2 regions of the Maritalea sp. S77 genome follow, and region 2 is predicted to be linked to the other one. Evidence: predicted binding sites of a transcription regulator. Region 2 holds the regulator's gene; the other holds the start of a gene.
The links. Region 2 encodes PhoB, which activates phosphate uptake and scavenging genes when phosphate is short. Its sites were predicted from a motif close to TGTCATNNANCTGTCAT; they were not measured.
Positions count from the first base shown of each region.

Region 1 (8,041 bases), on a different contig from region 2:
CTAGCGCCGCGAGACAACCGGACGTCGTTTCATGGTGACCCGTGCCGAAAGCTTGGCCTGCATCAATTTTGATCGGGATAACATTGTCAGCACTCGGCGCGTCATCATGTGAGCCATGGACAAAAAAGCCGCCTGCTTCAACGGGTTTTAGCCCTTCAAGTGAATGGGCGACCCAGTCTTTTTCAGGCACAGGTGCCACTTCAAAATCCAGCACATCGCCTAAAACCTCTTTGGCAATGGCGTTAAATTTTTCAATATCGGGTTTTTCATCGCATGTGGCTTCAAACACCCAATGTTCGCCGTCTGGCCCCTCATAGGCCACAGCAGAAAGGGCCATATCATCCAATTCGCTAATCGCATCGACCAGCTTATAGGCTTCTTCTTTTGACAGGGGCACGCTGATTTGGTTAAGCGACATGGATGATCTCACGGTTTTTGAACAAAGCTTTCCAGCACCTTTTTGCGGCCGACGCTGGGAAAGTCAATGCTCAGCTTGTTGCCATCGACAGCGGCAACGGTGCCCTCGCCAAATTTCAGGTGTAGAACCTTATCTCCGGTCTTAAACCGGGAAGAGGATGCAGGGTTGACGGATCGGGCCACCAACTCGCCTTCAATGGTGGGGCCGCGGTCTTTTCCGCGGCTTTGATGTTGCCGCTGCGCACGTTGCCATCCGGGCGTTTCATAAACGCTTTCAAACGGATCGCGGCGGTCGAATTTGGTGGCTTGATCGCGTCCGCCATAATTGATGCCGCCATAGGAGGAGCCTGTGTCTTTGACTTCCACCACATCGGCAGGCAATTCATCCAGAAAGCGCGACGGAATGGCGGATTGCCACAAGCCGTGGATGCGTCGGTTTTGGGCGAGGCTCAGCTTGGCGCGTTTGCGCGCGCGGGTGATGCCCACATAGGCGAGGCGACGTTCTTCCTCCAACCCAGCTTTGCCGGATTCGTCCAAGGCGCGCTGGTGCGGGAATAGGCCTTCTTCCCAACCGGGCAGAAACACGGTGTCGAATTCCAAGCCTTTGGCCGCGTGCAGGGTCATGATGGACACAGCATCGTCTGCATCGCCGCTATCACGGTCCATTACCAGCGAGATATGTTCCAAAAATCCGCCCAGCGTTTCAAACTCTTCCATGGACCGGATGAGTTCTTTCAAGTTTTCCAAACGTCCTGGCGCATCGGCAGATTTATCATTCTGCCACATCTGGGTGTAGCCGCTTTCATCCAAAATGGCTTCGGCCACTTCAGAGTGGGGCAGGGTCTGCAATCGCATGGCCCATTCATCAAATTGGCTCAGAAGGCCGCGCAGGGTAGAGCGCTGCTTCGGCTTTAGCTCATCGGTTTCAACCAGCTCGCGTGTGGCTTGTACCAGCGGCACATTGGCGGCGCGTGCCGCGTCATGCAGCATAGAGATGGTGGCATTGCCCAAGCCGCGCTTGGGTACGTTTACAATGCGTTCGAAGGCTAAATCATCAGCAGGCTGCGTGACGATACGCAAATAGGCAAGGGCATCGCGAATCTCTTTGCGTTCGTAGAAACGCGGGCCACCGATGACGCGATAATTCAAGCCAAGCGTGATAAAGCGGTCTTCAAATTCGCGCATTTGGAATGAGGCGCGGACCAAAATCGCCATTGAATTGAGCTTATGGCCTTGGCGCTGCAATTGCTCAATATCTTCGCCAATATTGCGGGCTTCTTCTTCCGAATCCCACACGGAGGTGACCGCAATTGGTTCGCCTTCTTCGCCCACATCGGTTTGCAAGGTTTTGCCCAAGCGATCTTCATTGTGGGCAATCAAGTGTGAGGCGGCTTTTAGGATTTTTGATGTAGAGCGATAGTTGCGCTCCAAGCGGATCACCTTTGCGCCGGGAAAATCCTGCTCGAAGCGCAAAATATTGTCTACCTCGGCGCCGCGCCAGCCATAGATGGATTGGTCGTCGTCGCCCACCACGCACACATTGGCGGTTTCGCGATGTTCGTTGGATTGTGCCAACAGGCGCAACCACAAATATTGCGCGACGTTAGTATCCTGATATTCGTCCACTAATATGTATTTGAAGCGGCGATGAAACTCTGCCAACACGGTTGGGTTATCTTTAAACAGGCGAATGCCTTCTAGTAGCAAATCGCCGAAATCTGCGGCGTTCAGCACTTTGAGCCGTGCTTGATATTGCTGATAGATTTTCACCGCTTTGCCATCGGCGAACACGCCTGCATCGGCGGCAGAAAGTTGGCTGGGTTGCAGGCCTTTGTTTTTCCAACCGTCAATGACGTGGGCCAGTTGGCGTGCTGGCCAGCGTTTTTCATCTACATTCTCGGCTTGCAGCAATTGCTTGAGCAAGCGGATCTGATCGTCTGTGTCCAGAATGGTGAAATCGGATTTGAGGCCAACCAGTTCGGCATGACGGCGTAAGATACGGGCGCCAATGGAGTGGAACGTGCCGAGCCAAGGCATGCCTTCAATGGCACCACCCACGAATTTGCCGATCCGCTCTTTCATTTCGCGGGCGGCTTTGTTGGTAAAGGTCACCGATAGGATTTCACCCGCCCGCGCACGGCGGGTTGCCAAAATGTGGGCAATGCGTGTGGTGAGAACGCGGGTTTTGCCTGTGCCTGCACCTGCCAAGACCAGCAAAGGCCCATCCACAGACTCAATCGCATCGCGTTGTTCTGGGTTGAGGCCCTCTAAATAATTCGGTGTTTGCGCGCCCAATTGAGAAGTGATCGGGCCAGCGCCTAAACCTTGTGGTTTTGCTGGTCTATCGGTCATTCGGTCCGTTTCGAATCTCTTTTTGTTCTTTATAGGGGAGACATACTTTCTTGTATATGTCGAGAAGCAAAAAGCCTTGTGACGCTTGAGCTGTGCAATGTCAAATTTGTGCAACAAATTTGTCACGCCGCTGTCGTGGCAGCTCCCTAAGCGAATAGCGGACGACTTAAACGCAAGGGGAGACTTATGTCGCTTTTCAAAACAATCAGCCTGGCTGCGCTTTCAAGTGTAAGCTTAGGGTCCATGGCCGCAATGGCCAGCCCATATTTCGATCGGGTAAACGGCTTTCCAGTGGCGCAAAACGCACCTGAAGCTGAAGAAACATCATCAGAAATCATCGCTGCAAATGAAGATGGCTCATGGCTTGTATATTCAGACAGTCCAGCTGGTGGCATTGGCTTTATTGGCCTTTCAGAAGATGGCAGCACCGAAGCCAAAGGCTTTTTGACGTTGGATGGTGAGCCAACGTCCGTCACCGTGATTGGTGAGCATGTATTTGCTGGCGTCAATACATCTGAGAGCTACACTGCGCCTTCAGGCCATGTGGCTGTAATCAATGCTGCGAGCCAAGAAATTGTGGCCACTTGTGATCTTGGCGGCCAGCCAGATTCAATTGCTGCATCAAAAGATGGGGCCATGCTTGCTGTGGCCATTGAGAATGAGCGCGACGAAGATTTGAATGATGGCGTGCTCCCGCAAGAGCCTGCCGGCTTTGTGTCCTTGTTTAAAGTGGCAGAGGGTGCGCTGGATTGTGACAGCCAGATCAAAGTGGATTTGACAGGTTTGGCTGAAGTTGGTGGTTCTGACCCTGAGCCTGAATTTGTTGATTTCAACATGGCAGGCGAATTGGTTGTGACCATGCAGGAAAACAACCACCTTATTATTCTTGATGGCGCGACAGGCGAGGTGAAAAACCACTTCTCCGCAGGCGCTGTTGATTTGGCCAATGTGGACACAGAAGAAGAAATGGCGTTCACCTTTGATGGTACTTTGGACGCTGTTGTGCGCGAGCCAGACGCTGTAAAATGGTTGGATAATGACCGCTTCGTTACCGCCAATGAAGGCGATTATGAAGGTGGCTCACGCGGCTTCACCATTTGGAACAAAGACGGTTCATTCGTTTGGGATTCAGGCATGAGCGTGGACCATCTGGTCGCGCGTTTGGGCCATTACCCAGAAAAACGCTCAGGCAATAAAGGTTCTGAACCGGAAGGTTTGGAAGTGGCCAAGTTTGGTGATGACACATTGATCTTTGTGTTGTTGGAGCGCGCTTCTTTGGTGTTGGTTTATAAAGACACAGGCGCTGAGCCTGAGTTTGTCCAAGCCTTGCCATCAGGCATTGGTCCTGAAGGTGCGGTGGCCATCCCATCTAAAAACTTGCTGGCCACGGCTAACGAAGTTGATTTGCGTGAAGATGGTGGCGCTGGTTCGCACGTGATGATTTATGCGCGCAATGCTGAAACACCAGCTTACCCGCAAATCATCTCAGAAATGGACGGCGATCGTCCAATCGGTTGGACAGCGCTTTCTGGCCTCGTGGCTGATGCAGAAGTTGCCGGCAAGCTTTATGCAGTGAATGACAGCTTCTTGCGGTCGCAGCCTTCAATCTATGAGATTGATGCAACCCAATCGCCTGCCAAAATTGTTCGCCGTATCGGAGTGACGCGTGATGGTGCTCCGGCGCAAAAACTGGACCTTGAAGGCATCACTCTTGATGGTGACGGCGGTTTCTGGCTTGCCTCTGAAGGCCGGACAGATCGGTTGACCCCGCATGCGCTTTACCATGTGAACAGCAAAGGCGAGATTGAAGAAGAAGTGCCTTTCCCGGCCGAGTTGCTTGCCGTTGAAAAACGCTTTGGCGCGGAAGGCATCACTGCCGTTGGCGAAGGTGATGAGATGGTGCTTTGGATCGCCATTCAGCGCGAATGGGCTGACGACGCCAAAGGCGAAGTGAAGCTTGTTTCTTACACACCTGCCACTGGCGAATGGGGCGCGGTGCGTTACCCGTTGGATCAGGTTGAAAAAGGCTGGGTTGGCCTTTCTGAAATCACGGCCCATGGCGACATGATCTATGTTGTAGAGCGTGACAATCAGTTGGCTGACAATGCGAAGATCAAGAAGCTCTACGCTATCTCTATGGACCAAATGCAGGCAGCACCTTTGGGTGGTGAACTGCCATTGGTTAAGAAAACAGAAGTGCATGATTTCTTGCCAGAGATGAAAGCGTTGAACGGCTTTGTGCTCGACAAGATCGAAAGCTTTGCCATCGACGCGTCAGGCGAAGGGTTTGCGATGACAGACAATGATGGTGTTGACGATCACTCAGGTGAAACATTATTCTTCTCCATCGGCAAAATGTAAATTTTATCAAAATTTGCGCAATGGGCCCGGGCGGAAACGCTCGGGCTTTTCTTTATGGGAAAAGCGGTTAAATTTGAATCGGTTGGAGGATGTGATGAACCCATTGATTCAAGCTTTGTTGGCGTTTGATGGCAAGCAGGTTGAGCCATTGAAACAGGGATTGGCCGCTTCGGAGTCGGGTGAATTTTTGGCACTTGCTGATTATTTTGCCCATGACAATGTGATGTTTCAAACTGGGGCGTCGTGGCTGGTGAAGGGCGCACTGGAGCGCGGTAAAGAGGTTCCGGCCAATGTGGTCGAAGCCATGTTTGATGCCGCGGATCACTATGCTCATTGGGAACCAAAACTGCACGCGCTTCAGTCCGTTCAATATTTGGATTTTGAGCACATCAAACGCGAAAAAGTTGCGGCTGCATTGCCTGCGCTCTCAGACGATAAGAAGACATTGGTGCAGGTTTGGGCGCTGGATGCGGATGTGCGACTTCATATTGAAAATGAGAGTCAATTGAATCGCTTACAGCAAAAGCTCAATATGGCGCTTGAGGCAGGGCCAGCGTCGCTTAAGGCGCGGGCGCGGCACTTAAAAAATGAATTTAAAGCTTTGGATTGACTTGAATATTTGAATCGCGTGCCCACTTGAACTTGTACGTTACCTTATTGCCATTGGGGGAAATCATGAAAGCTGCAGTTTGCCGTGCCTATGGGCCAGCCGAAAATGTGAAAATCGAAGAAGTGGACAAACCCACGCCGGGCGCTGACGAAGTGTTGGTCAAGGTGATGGCAAGCACAGTGGACATCGCCGATGTGCGCATCCGTGCGCTGCGGGTACCGAAAGGGCTGGGCCTTATGACACGGATGGCGATGGGGCTGTTTAAGCCGAAATACCCGATTTTCGGTTTGCAATTTTCCGGCATCGTTGAAGAAGTTGGTGCCAATGTGACTGGCTTTGAAGTCGGGCAGGAAGTTGTTGGCTCCAATGGTTTTCGTCTCGGTGCTCATGCGGAATATATTCTGGCGGGCAAAGAGGGCGCACTGGTGGCCAAGCCGTCAAGCCTTAGCCATGAAGAAGCTGTTTCCGTGCTCTTTGGTGGCAGCACAGCGATGGGTTATTTTAAAGAAGGTGGCTTGAAGGCTGGTGATGATGTGCTGGTCAATGGTGCGTCTGGTGCTGTTGGTGTTGCAGCAGTGCAATTTGCCAAACATATGGGCGCAACGGTGACCGGCGTTTGTTCCGGCAAAAATGTTGACCTGGTCAAATCACTAGGTGCTGACCATGTGATTGATTACACCAAAGAGGATTTCAAAGCCTCTACCGACAAGTTTGACTTTGTGATGGACAATGTGGGTAATGCCCCATTTGCCAAAGTCTCGCATCTGCTCAAAGCGGGCGGCAAAACATTGGTGGTGATCTTTTCGAGCGCGATTGAAATGATCAAAGTGATGACCAATAAACGCGCAGTGATGCTGACTTCAGACTCTGAAAAAGAAGTGATGGGCAACGAAATGTATGCCCATCTGATGAGCTTGGCAGCGCAGGGCGTGTTGAAACCGATAATCGACAGCAGTTTCCCCTTTGAAAAAATCGCCGATGCGCACCGCCTTGTTGATGGCGGCCATAAAGTCGGCGCAGTCGTGGTGCGGGTGGCGGCCTAAACGGCGCCAGCCCAATTCACCACGCCGATCACCAATTGCCGCATGGCGGCATTATAATGCTGTTCATCCGCACCATCGGCAATGGCGCGGGCGGCCTGATCAAATGCAGCCGACAGCAAATCCGCCGTTGCGTTTAAGTGCGTCGTTGGCGTGCCTTTTTGATCAAAGGCTGCTTTGAGGCCCGCAATCAGCTCTTGCTGCGCGTTCTCTCCATCGATTTGTGCCATTTCCTCATTGCCCAAAAAGGCAGGGCCCATATCGAGCAGCAGTTTGGTGCGGCCCGGTACCTTCATGGCGCGGAAATAGGCTTCGGTGCCATTGATCAGTGAGGCAAGCGGATCATTGATGTCGAGGTCTGCCTTGGCGATCTCTTTGGCAATCTCTTCTGATTCCATCACCAATATAGCGCGCAATAGGTCGGCTTTATCCTTGAAATGGTGGTAAAGCGCGCCCCGCGTCACCTCAGCTTTTTTCACAATAGCCGGGGTGCCCGTTTCTGCGTAACCCTCTGAAATAAATAGTTTTCGCGCCGCTGCGATCAGCTGCGCACGGGTGGTCTCGGACCGTTCTTTATTCGATCTGCGATTATTTGTTTGCATACATACAGCCTGTATGTTAATTGAAATATACATACACAGTGTATGTTATTTTTGATTGGGAGAAAAGAGATGAAAACAACTTCATATTATCCAGTGATCATGGTGGAAGATGTGTCGCAAACGGTGGCGTTTTTCACGCAGCATTTTGGTTTTGTGCCGCGTTTTGAAAGCGATTGGTATGTGCATTTGCAATCCGAGTTGGTGCCAAGCGTCAATTTGGCCGTGCTACAATATAATCACCCCACCGTGCCGCAAGCTGCGCAAGCGAAAACACAAGGTTTGATCCTCAATTTTGAAGTGGAGGATGTGGATGCGCAATATGAGCGATTGAAGGAAGCGAAACTGCCGTTGCTGTTGGACATTAAGAGCGAAGATTTTGGCCAGCGTCACTTCATCACGGCAGATCCAAATGGCATCATGATTGATGTGATCCAGCCCATTCCACCGAGTGCGGAGTTTGCGGCGCAATATGATGAATCTGCCTTGCCACAAGGTGAGCAAGCCGCCCTTTAAAGGTGTTCTTCGCGGCTTTGTTCTACCAATGCTTTGTTAAAGCTCGACAAGGCTTTCACATGGGTCACCCAACCCACTTGTTTCATGCGCTTGCCCGATCCATCCATGACGGGCAGGCGTGACTCATCCGTAGCATCAAATGCACG
Region 1 covers NZ_JBNAGG010000002.1:416,816-424,856, forward strand. Annotated here, with positions in the region: gene ACP15Y_RS09765 (50S ribosomal protein L11 methyltransferase) at 1-418, opposite strand, end outside; gene ACP15Y_RS09770 (ATP-dependent helicase) at 427-2,769, opposite strand; gene ACP15Y_RS09775 (esterase-like activity of phytase family protein) at 2,956-5,130, shown strand; gene ACP15Y_RS09780 (hypothetical protein) at 5,225-5,740, shown strand; gene ACP15Y_RS09785 (NAD(P)-dependent alcohol dehydrogenase) at 5,806-6,783, shown strand; gene ACP15Y_RS09790 (TetR/AcrR family transcriptional regulator) at 6,780-7,382, opposite strand; gene ACP15Y_RS09795 (VOC family protein) at 7,452-7,895, shown strand; gene ACP15Y_RS09800 (chloride channel protein) at 7,892-8,041, opposite strand, start outside.
Region 1: a site for PhoB is predicted at 2,890-2,906, ahead of ACP15Y_RS09775 (esterase-like activity of phytase family protein). Genes of this name have one in related genera too.

Region 2 (8,041 bases):
TCAGGAATGGAGAAAACATTAGAGACATGCCAAAGCTTTTCGGCCTGCTCTTTAAGCTTGCTCACCACATAAGGATCAGCATGGCCCAGCGCGTTCACCGCGATACCTGCTGCAAAATCAAGATATTCGCCACCGTCTGATGAGAATAGTCGCACCCCTTCGCCCCGCTCAAAAGAGAGATCGGCGCGTTGATAATTTTTATAGAGTGCGGACATGTTCTTGATGTTCCTTTCTGCCCTGAACTGCGGCGCTGCAAGACAGCGCCAAAACCAAAAAACGCGTTGCCCACAACGGCGCAACGCGATAACAAGTGCATTTATGACCAGTTTAACTGGGAAAAGTCAATCGGCAGCGAAATGGCGGAAATGCAACGACATTAAAAAATGTCTTGGATAACCGGAAATAAAAGCAGACGAGCCTTGTCACGGATTCATCCGGTCTTGTAAAGTGAGGCCATAGGAACACGATATCTCGTGTGGCGGACCTATAAGTACATACGATGGATGGTATTTGAACCGGATTTTACGCATTTTTCGGTGAGGTGCCGGAGTCTATCTTTTGATTAAAATGGAGGACCTCCATGGCGTGGACAGACGAGCGCGTTGCGATTTTGAAAAAACTTTGGATGGAAGGCTTGAGTGCAAGCCAAATCGCGGCTGAGCTTGGCGAAGGGGTCACTCGCAATGCAGTGATCGGCAAAGTGCATCGGCTTAAACTTTCAGGCCGGGCAAAGCCCGCATCTTCAGCCCCGCGTGCGCGCAAGCCACGGGCCACGGCGTCCAGCACGCCAAGGCGACCAAGCGGCGCAGCATCAAACACAAGCGCGCGCCCTGCGAGCAGCCGCCCGGCGGCCGCTTCTTCAGCGCCGCGCCGTTCATCTGGTGGGCCAGCAATTGCAGGCAACACCGCGCTGAAGATGAGTGCAGAGACCGAGGCCGAGCAAAGCTTTGAACTGAATGCTGAATCTGAAATCTTTATCCCAGAAGCCGAGCGCATCGGCCTGATGGAGCTGAACGAACATACGTGTAAATGGCCAATTGGCGACCCTGTTGCAGATGACTTCCACTTTTGTGGACGCCATAGCGATGAAGGTAAGCCCTATTGCGAATTTCACTCTAAGCGTGCTTACCATTCCCTTGACCGGCGCAAGAAGAATTAGAGCAGCGAAACTTTAAATCGGGTCGCCTTGTGCGGCCCTTTTTTTATGGAAAGATTTAGCTGCCGCTACCCCAATTTGCCGCTAAACAGGCAAAAGCGACAGGTTGACTAGGCATCTGTAGATATTTTGGCAATCCACGCTAAATCTCGAAGACGAAAAGGGATTACAAATGGAACAAGGCGCTGAATCTTTGGAAACAAAGGGGATGTTGTGTGATCCCGGCGACCATTTTGTGGGCCGCTTTGAGGTGGAACGGAAGTTCCGGGTTGTTGATTTAGACCAAGTTCGAGACCGGCTGAAACGATTGGCGGCAACGCCCTTCACAATTGGGAATGTCGAAACAGATGTGTTTCTTGATTTACCCGATGGGCGTTTGGAAACAAACGGCCAGTTTCAAACCCTTCGGCATATGCAACCCTCTGGACGGGTGCTTTGGATTTCGAAGGGCCCTGCAAAGGACGAGTGCGTGGCCATGGACCTTGCCGACTATGACAAAGCATTGGCGATGCTTAAATCTTTAGGCTTTGAAGAGAAGCGACAAATTCAAAAGCGTCGCGATATCTACTTTTTTGATAAGTTTCATGTCACGCTTGATCAGGTGGCAAGTCTTGGCTCATTTGTTGAATTGGCGGTTATGACCGATGATCAAGACGCCCTCCCTTCTCTGCGCCAAGATGTGCAACAAGCAGCTGAGACATTGGAACTTTTGAGCTATCCGGAAGAAATGCAATCATACCGCGACTTGCTCTTTAAATAAATTTCGCGTGGACGGAGTCATTTGAGTGATAAATTGGAAGGCTTCTGAAAGCTTCCCAGCGCAACCCAATCACGTAGCCCCAATCTGATCCCTTCGCGAAACCATAAGGGATCAGCGTGCAAATGTTCCCCCAAACTTAATATCTCGAAGGCGGGTTATGCGGTGGCGAATTTCTCGTCAAAGCTATAGCCAGCGCCGCGGACGGTGCGGATTGGATCTTTGGATCTGCCGCGATTGATGGCTTTGCGGAGGCGACCGACATGTACGTCTACGGTGCGTTCGTCTACATAGACATCATGGCCCCAAACACCGTCGAGCAACTGCTCGCGAGAATAGACGCGGCCGGGGTTTTGCATGAGATATTCCAGCAAACGATATTCGGTTGGGCCGAGATGTACCTCGCGGCCAGAGCGGCGCACGCGGTGGGTCTCGCGATCCAACTCAATATCGCCTGCAGCAAGGCTTTGTGCAGTGAGATGAGGGTTTGATCGACGCAGCAAGGCTTTCACACGGGCCAGAAGTTCAGGCACAGAGAATGGCTTCACCACATAATCATCAGCGCCAGTAGCTAGGCCACGCACCCGCTCTTCTTCTTCGCCACGGGCAGTCATCATGATGATGGGAGTGCGCTGGGTTTCTTCGCGTGTGCGCCAGCGGCGGCACAACTCGATGCCGGAAAGACCAGGCAACATCCAATCTAAAAGGATGAGATCCGGCACATCTTCCCGCATGATCAAATCAGCTTCATCGCCACTTTCAGCAGCAGAGACTTTATAGCCCTCTGCTTCCAGATTATAGCGCAGCATTAATGCCAGATCGGCTTCATCCTCGACGATCAGTATGTGTGGTGACATAACCCCATCCTCGCAATTTTAAGACTATCCCAAAGAGACCTTGCCGCTCTCAATATCGTTGTAGAGATTGCCACCTGTCTCCAGATAATAGGCTGCCTCTGCGATATTGGTCGCGTGGTCGCCTGCACGCTCTAGGTTTTTGGCGCAGAACAACAAATGGGTGCAATCAGTGATGTTGCGCGGATCTTCCATCATATAGGTGAGGAATTCGCGGAACAGTGAAATATAGAGCGAGTCTACCTCGTCATCGCGGCGGCACACATCTATTGCGATTTTTGAATCCCGCGCGGTGAACGCATCAAGCGCCCGCTTAACCTGTTGCAACGATAGGTCTGACATGTGACGCACGCCATTATAAAGCTGCTTGGAAACGCGCTGGCTATCGATATGCAAGGTACGACGTGCCAAGTTTTTCGCGATATCGCCGATCCGCTCCAAATCGTTGGCCACGTGAATGGCTGAAACAATGTGGCGTAAGTCACCCGCCATTGGCTGGCGACGTGCGATCATGGACACGGCCTGCTCATCAATCATGCGCTGCATATCGTCAACGCGCTTGTCGCTATTGGCTGTTTGCTTGGCCAATTCATGGTCCACCCGGACCAGCGCCTGTGTCGCATTGGTGATGGCCACTTCAACCATGCCGCCCATTTCTGAGATTGCGCGGGTCAAAGAAGTCAGTTCATCTTCGTAAGATGTGACGATATGTTCGTTATCTGGATTTGCCATTGTTAAATCTCTCGCCGCTAAATATTACCCGATACGCCCAGTAATATAATCTTGTGTTTTTTTGTCGATCGGGTTGGTAAAAATCTGGTCTGTTGGGCCTTCTTCAATCAGTTTACCCAAATGGAAGAACGCTGTCTTCTGACTTACGCGAGCGGCCTGCTGCATGGAGTGGGTCACGATCACAATGGTGAAGTTGGCGCGCAGTTCATCGATCAATTCTTCAATGATCGCTGTCGCAATTGGATCAAGCGCTGAACAGGGCTCATCCATCAACAATACTTCTGGCTGCGTTGCAATAGCACGCGCAATGCACAAGCGCTGCTGCTGACCGCCGGAAAGGCCTGTGCCTGGCTGATCCAAGCGATCTTTCACCTCTTCCCAAAGGCCTGCGCGACGCAAAGAAGAGGTGACCAATTCATCCAACTCATCTTTTGTGCGGGTCATCCCGTGAATACGCGGGCCATAGGCCACGTTTTCATAAATGCTTTTGGGAAATGGGTTTGGCTTTTGGAACACCATGCCCACGCGGGCGCGCAATTCTACAACGTCGATATTTTTGTCGTAGATGTCCTGGTCGTCCAGAATGATGTTGCCGGTAACTTTACACACATCAATTGTGTCGTTCATCCGGTTTAGGCAACGCAAAAAGGTGGACTTGCCGCAGCCCGATGGGCCGATCAATGAAATCACTTGGTTTTCATAGATGTTCAAATCCACATCAAACAGCGCTTGCTTTGCACCGTAAAAGACGTTGACGCCGCTGCCGCTCATTTTCACCTTGCCCTTGTTCGCAGCAGGTGCGTGCGTTGTGGCGGTGGCCAAATTTGCTTCTACACTCATTATCTACCTCAATATGTGTGGTGGGGCCGAATATCGGCCTACCAACGGCGTTCGAAACGTTTGCGCAGCACAACCGCCAGCGCGTTCATAGCAATCAAGAACCCAAGCAACACCATGATGGCAGCGGATGTACGCTGTTGGAATGCTGGTTCTGGGAAATCAGCCCACATGAAGATCTGCACGGGCAAAACGGTGGATGGGTCTGAAAAGCCCATCGGAATGTCGACCACGAAGGCGACCATGCCGATCATCAACAGCGGTGCTGTTTCACCCAAGGCTTGCGCCATGCCGATAATGGTACCTGTGAGAATACCCGGCATTGCCAATGGCAATACATGGTGCACCACAGTTTGCAAGCGGGAGGCGCCAATGCCCAGCGCAGCTTCGCGGATTGAAGGTGGCACGGCACGCAAGGCAGCGCGGGACGCGATGATGATGGTTGGCAATGTCATCAAAGCCAAAACCATACCGCCAACATAAGGCGCAGAGCGATCCAACTCGAAATAGTTGAGGAACACCGCCAAGCCCAGCAAACCAAACACAATGGAGGGCACCGCAGCCAAATTGTTGATGTTCACTTCAATCAATGTGGTCCATCGATTTTTCGGTGCGAACTCTTCCAAATAGATTGCCGCGGCAACGCCGAGCGGGAAGGACAAGAGCAAGGTAATGATCAGGGTCAATGCCGAGCCAACAGCCGCGCCAAGCACACCCGCCATTTCTGGTTCGCGGCTTGCGCCACGAGTAAAGAAGATGGTGTTTAGGCCGGAGCGAACATAGCCGCGGTCAACCAACACATCGGTCCAAACGATTTCTTGGTCGGTGAATTTGCGATTGGCCTCGGGCACTTCCAGCACGCGGATTTTCCACTCGCTGGCGTCGATGTTACTCACATCGGCATCGAGCGGCATATATTCTTCCACGTTTGCTGTGGTTGAAGTGACCTTAACCGCTTTCAACACCGCGCCGTTGGCATAAACCAACACAGACATCATTTCCTCAGTGAGGTCTTCACCCAAGCCCGGATTGGCCACACGGCTATCGATTTTTTTGGTTTGCTCTTCAATCTGTTTGATGCGGGCTTCCAACACGGTGATGTCAGATTCTGACCGCTCTAGCTCCGCTTCCAAACGCGATTTCACATTGGCGTTTGCTTCTGCTGGAATACGCGCTTGCAACGCCTGAATGTCGCCACGTGTTTTGTTGAGTGACAATTGCAAGCCAGATTGTTGCCCGCGCAGCCGAACGGCCTGTGCCGCAAGCGCTTCCTTAGCGCGCGCCAATGCGTCAGCAAAAACGGGCTCATCAGCGATCAAGCGAAAACCATTTTCGTTGCGGTCAACGCGCAATGCGCCCTGGCCATCGATTGTGTAATCGCTGGTGATTTGGCCTTTAAGATAAAGGTCAGCAAAGTCAGAAATCGGCACTTCCAAATTTGCGCTGGTGCCGACAACTTCTGGATTGTCCAGAACCTGTTGGCGCAAGTAAACAGAAGAACCGGATGAGAGCAGACCACCAAGTGTGCGGCGTTCGCTACGACCTGTTACCGTCGGAAATTCGCCGCGAATGGCATCGCGCACTACTGCGTCATAATTTGCTCGGCGCAGGCCATCTTCGGAGCCATCAAGGTTCAGCTTTTCTTCGCTCAGCTCAAACGGCATATTGACGAAGTTGAAGGTGAATGCAGGCAAGCCCTGAAACACCACTGTGGACAACAGCAAGAGCAAGAAGGCGACTGAAACGCCAATCGCCGAGCGCCCAAGCCATTTGAAAATCGACTCGCCGCGATAGCGCTTGGCCAATCTTTGGCGTGCACCTTCGCTGGTATGAACCGAGGCCTGTTCCACATTGCCACCTGCTAAATCAGTCATATTGCTCTCGATATTTTTGGATAACCCGAAGCGCAATGACGTTCAGAAGCAGCGTAACGCAAAACAGCACCAGACCCAAGGCAAAGGCGGCAAGTGTTTTCGCGCTATCAAACTCCTGGTCACCCACCAGTAGGGTTACAATTTGCACGGTTACGGTGGTTACCGCTTCGAGCGGGTTCACCGTCATATTGGCAGAAAGGCCAGCGGCCATCACCACGATCATGGTTTCGCCAATGGCGCGGGAAATGGCCAGCATCAAGGCAGACACAATGCCCGGCAAAGCGGCTGGCAAAATCACGCGGCGGATGGTTTCAGATTTGGTTGCACCCAAGCCAGCGGACCCGTCACGCAGGCTCTGCGGCACGGAGTTGATCACATCATCTGAAAGTGATGAAACAAATGGGATAATCATGATCCCCATGACCAAACCTGCGGCCAACGCACTTTCCGACGACACAGAAATGCCGATGGCATCGCCCGAGTTGCGGAAGAAAGGTGCGACCGTTAACGCGGCAAAGAAGCCATAAACCACGGTTGGGATGCCCGCCAAAACTTCCAAGATTGGCTTGGCCGTAGCACGCACTTTTGGCGACGCATAATCTGACAAATAAATCGCGGACATCAAGCCGATTGGTGCGGCCACGATGATGGCGATCGCTGTGATCAGCAAAGTACCGGCAAATACGGGGATGGCGCCAAAGACCTCAGAATTGCGGTCTGTCGCCTCTTCACCCACACCTTCAAAGGCACTTTGCGGGCTCCAGTGTGTGCCGAACAAGAAATCGAGAAAGTTCACTTTTTGGAAAAAGTTGATGCTTTCAAAAATCAAAGAAAGCACGATGCCGAGCGTTGTGAGAATGGCAACGCCTGACGCAGCGACCAAAATCGCCATCACTGTTTTTTCAACGAACTGTCGTGCGCGCAAATCTTGGTTGATGGCCCGCACGGCCAACCAGCCGCCAACAACAACCATTACACCGACAACAATTTGCAATGCCAAAGCTGCTGTGCTGACGAAAGCACGGTAATGCTCAACCGCAGATACTTCCAGCGCACCAAGCGCGCTTAGATCTGTGCGGTCAGCGAAAGAGCGCATATTGCGCATCAAGGCGTGTTGTTCAATTGTTGCCAAATTGGCAAAATCCGCCCCAAGCTGGGCGGCGACATAGGCGTTGGTCAAATAACGCGAGAACAAAAGCCAAGTGAGAAACAAAAGCACGGCGGGCACTAGGCCACATATCAAGACAAAGGCGCCGTGAAATCCGGGTTTTGAGTGAAGGATCGTTGCATCACCACCAACAGTGGTGACCGCACGAGAGCGGCCAATGTAAAATAGCGCGCATCCGGTTAAAACCAATATGAGTACGAAGAACCAGCCTTGCACCTTGCCACCCCGTTCTTAATCGTTGATGCCCCTTAAGAGCATAAAGGCCGCCCCGGGAAAAGCCCCGAGGCGACGCTTATTCAGTGAAAAGATTTACATCTTTTCTGCAGGCACCAAGTTTTCAGCGTCTGACTTAAATTGCTCACGTGCTTCCGCAGGCAATGGGATAAGGCCTTTTTCTGTCAAATAGCCTTCGTCGCCCCAAGCAGCTTCTGAAGTGAACTCACCAACATATTCCTGGATACCAGCGATCACGCCAACATGCTCTTTTTTCACATAGAAGTAGAGCGAACGTGAAACTGGATAGTCGCCATCAGCAATGGCATCAAATGTTGGCTCAACACCATCAACAGTTGCGCCTTTGATTTTGTCAGCGTTTTGATCAAGGAATGAGAAACCGAAGATGCCAACAGCAGCTGGGTTTGCTTCAAGCTTTTGAACGATCAG
Region 2 covers NZ_JBNAGG010000001.1:1,358,247-1,366,287, forward strand. Annotated here, with positions in the region: gene ACP15Y_RS06530 (aspartate aminotransferase family protein) at 1-224, opposite strand, end outside; gene ACP15Y_RS06535 (GcrA family cell cycle regulator) at 581-1,159, shown strand; gene cyaB (class IV adenylate cyclase) at 1,329-1,916, shown strand; gene phoB (phosphate regulon transcriptional regulator PhoB) at 2,072-2,770, opposite strand; gene phoU (phosphate signaling complex protein PhoU) at 2,795-3,499, opposite strand; gene pstB (phosphate ABC transporter ATP-binding protein PstB) at 3,524-4,339, opposite strand; partial or broken gene pstA (phosphate ABC transporter permease PstA) at 4,378-5,229, opposite strand; partial or broken gene ACP15Y_RS06565 (DUF3333 domain-containing protein) at 5,725-6,210, opposite strand; gene pstC (phosphate ABC transporter permease subunit PstC) at 6,203-7,594, opposite strand; gene ACP15Y_RS06575 (substrate-binding domain-containing protein) at 7,688-8,041, opposite strand, start outside.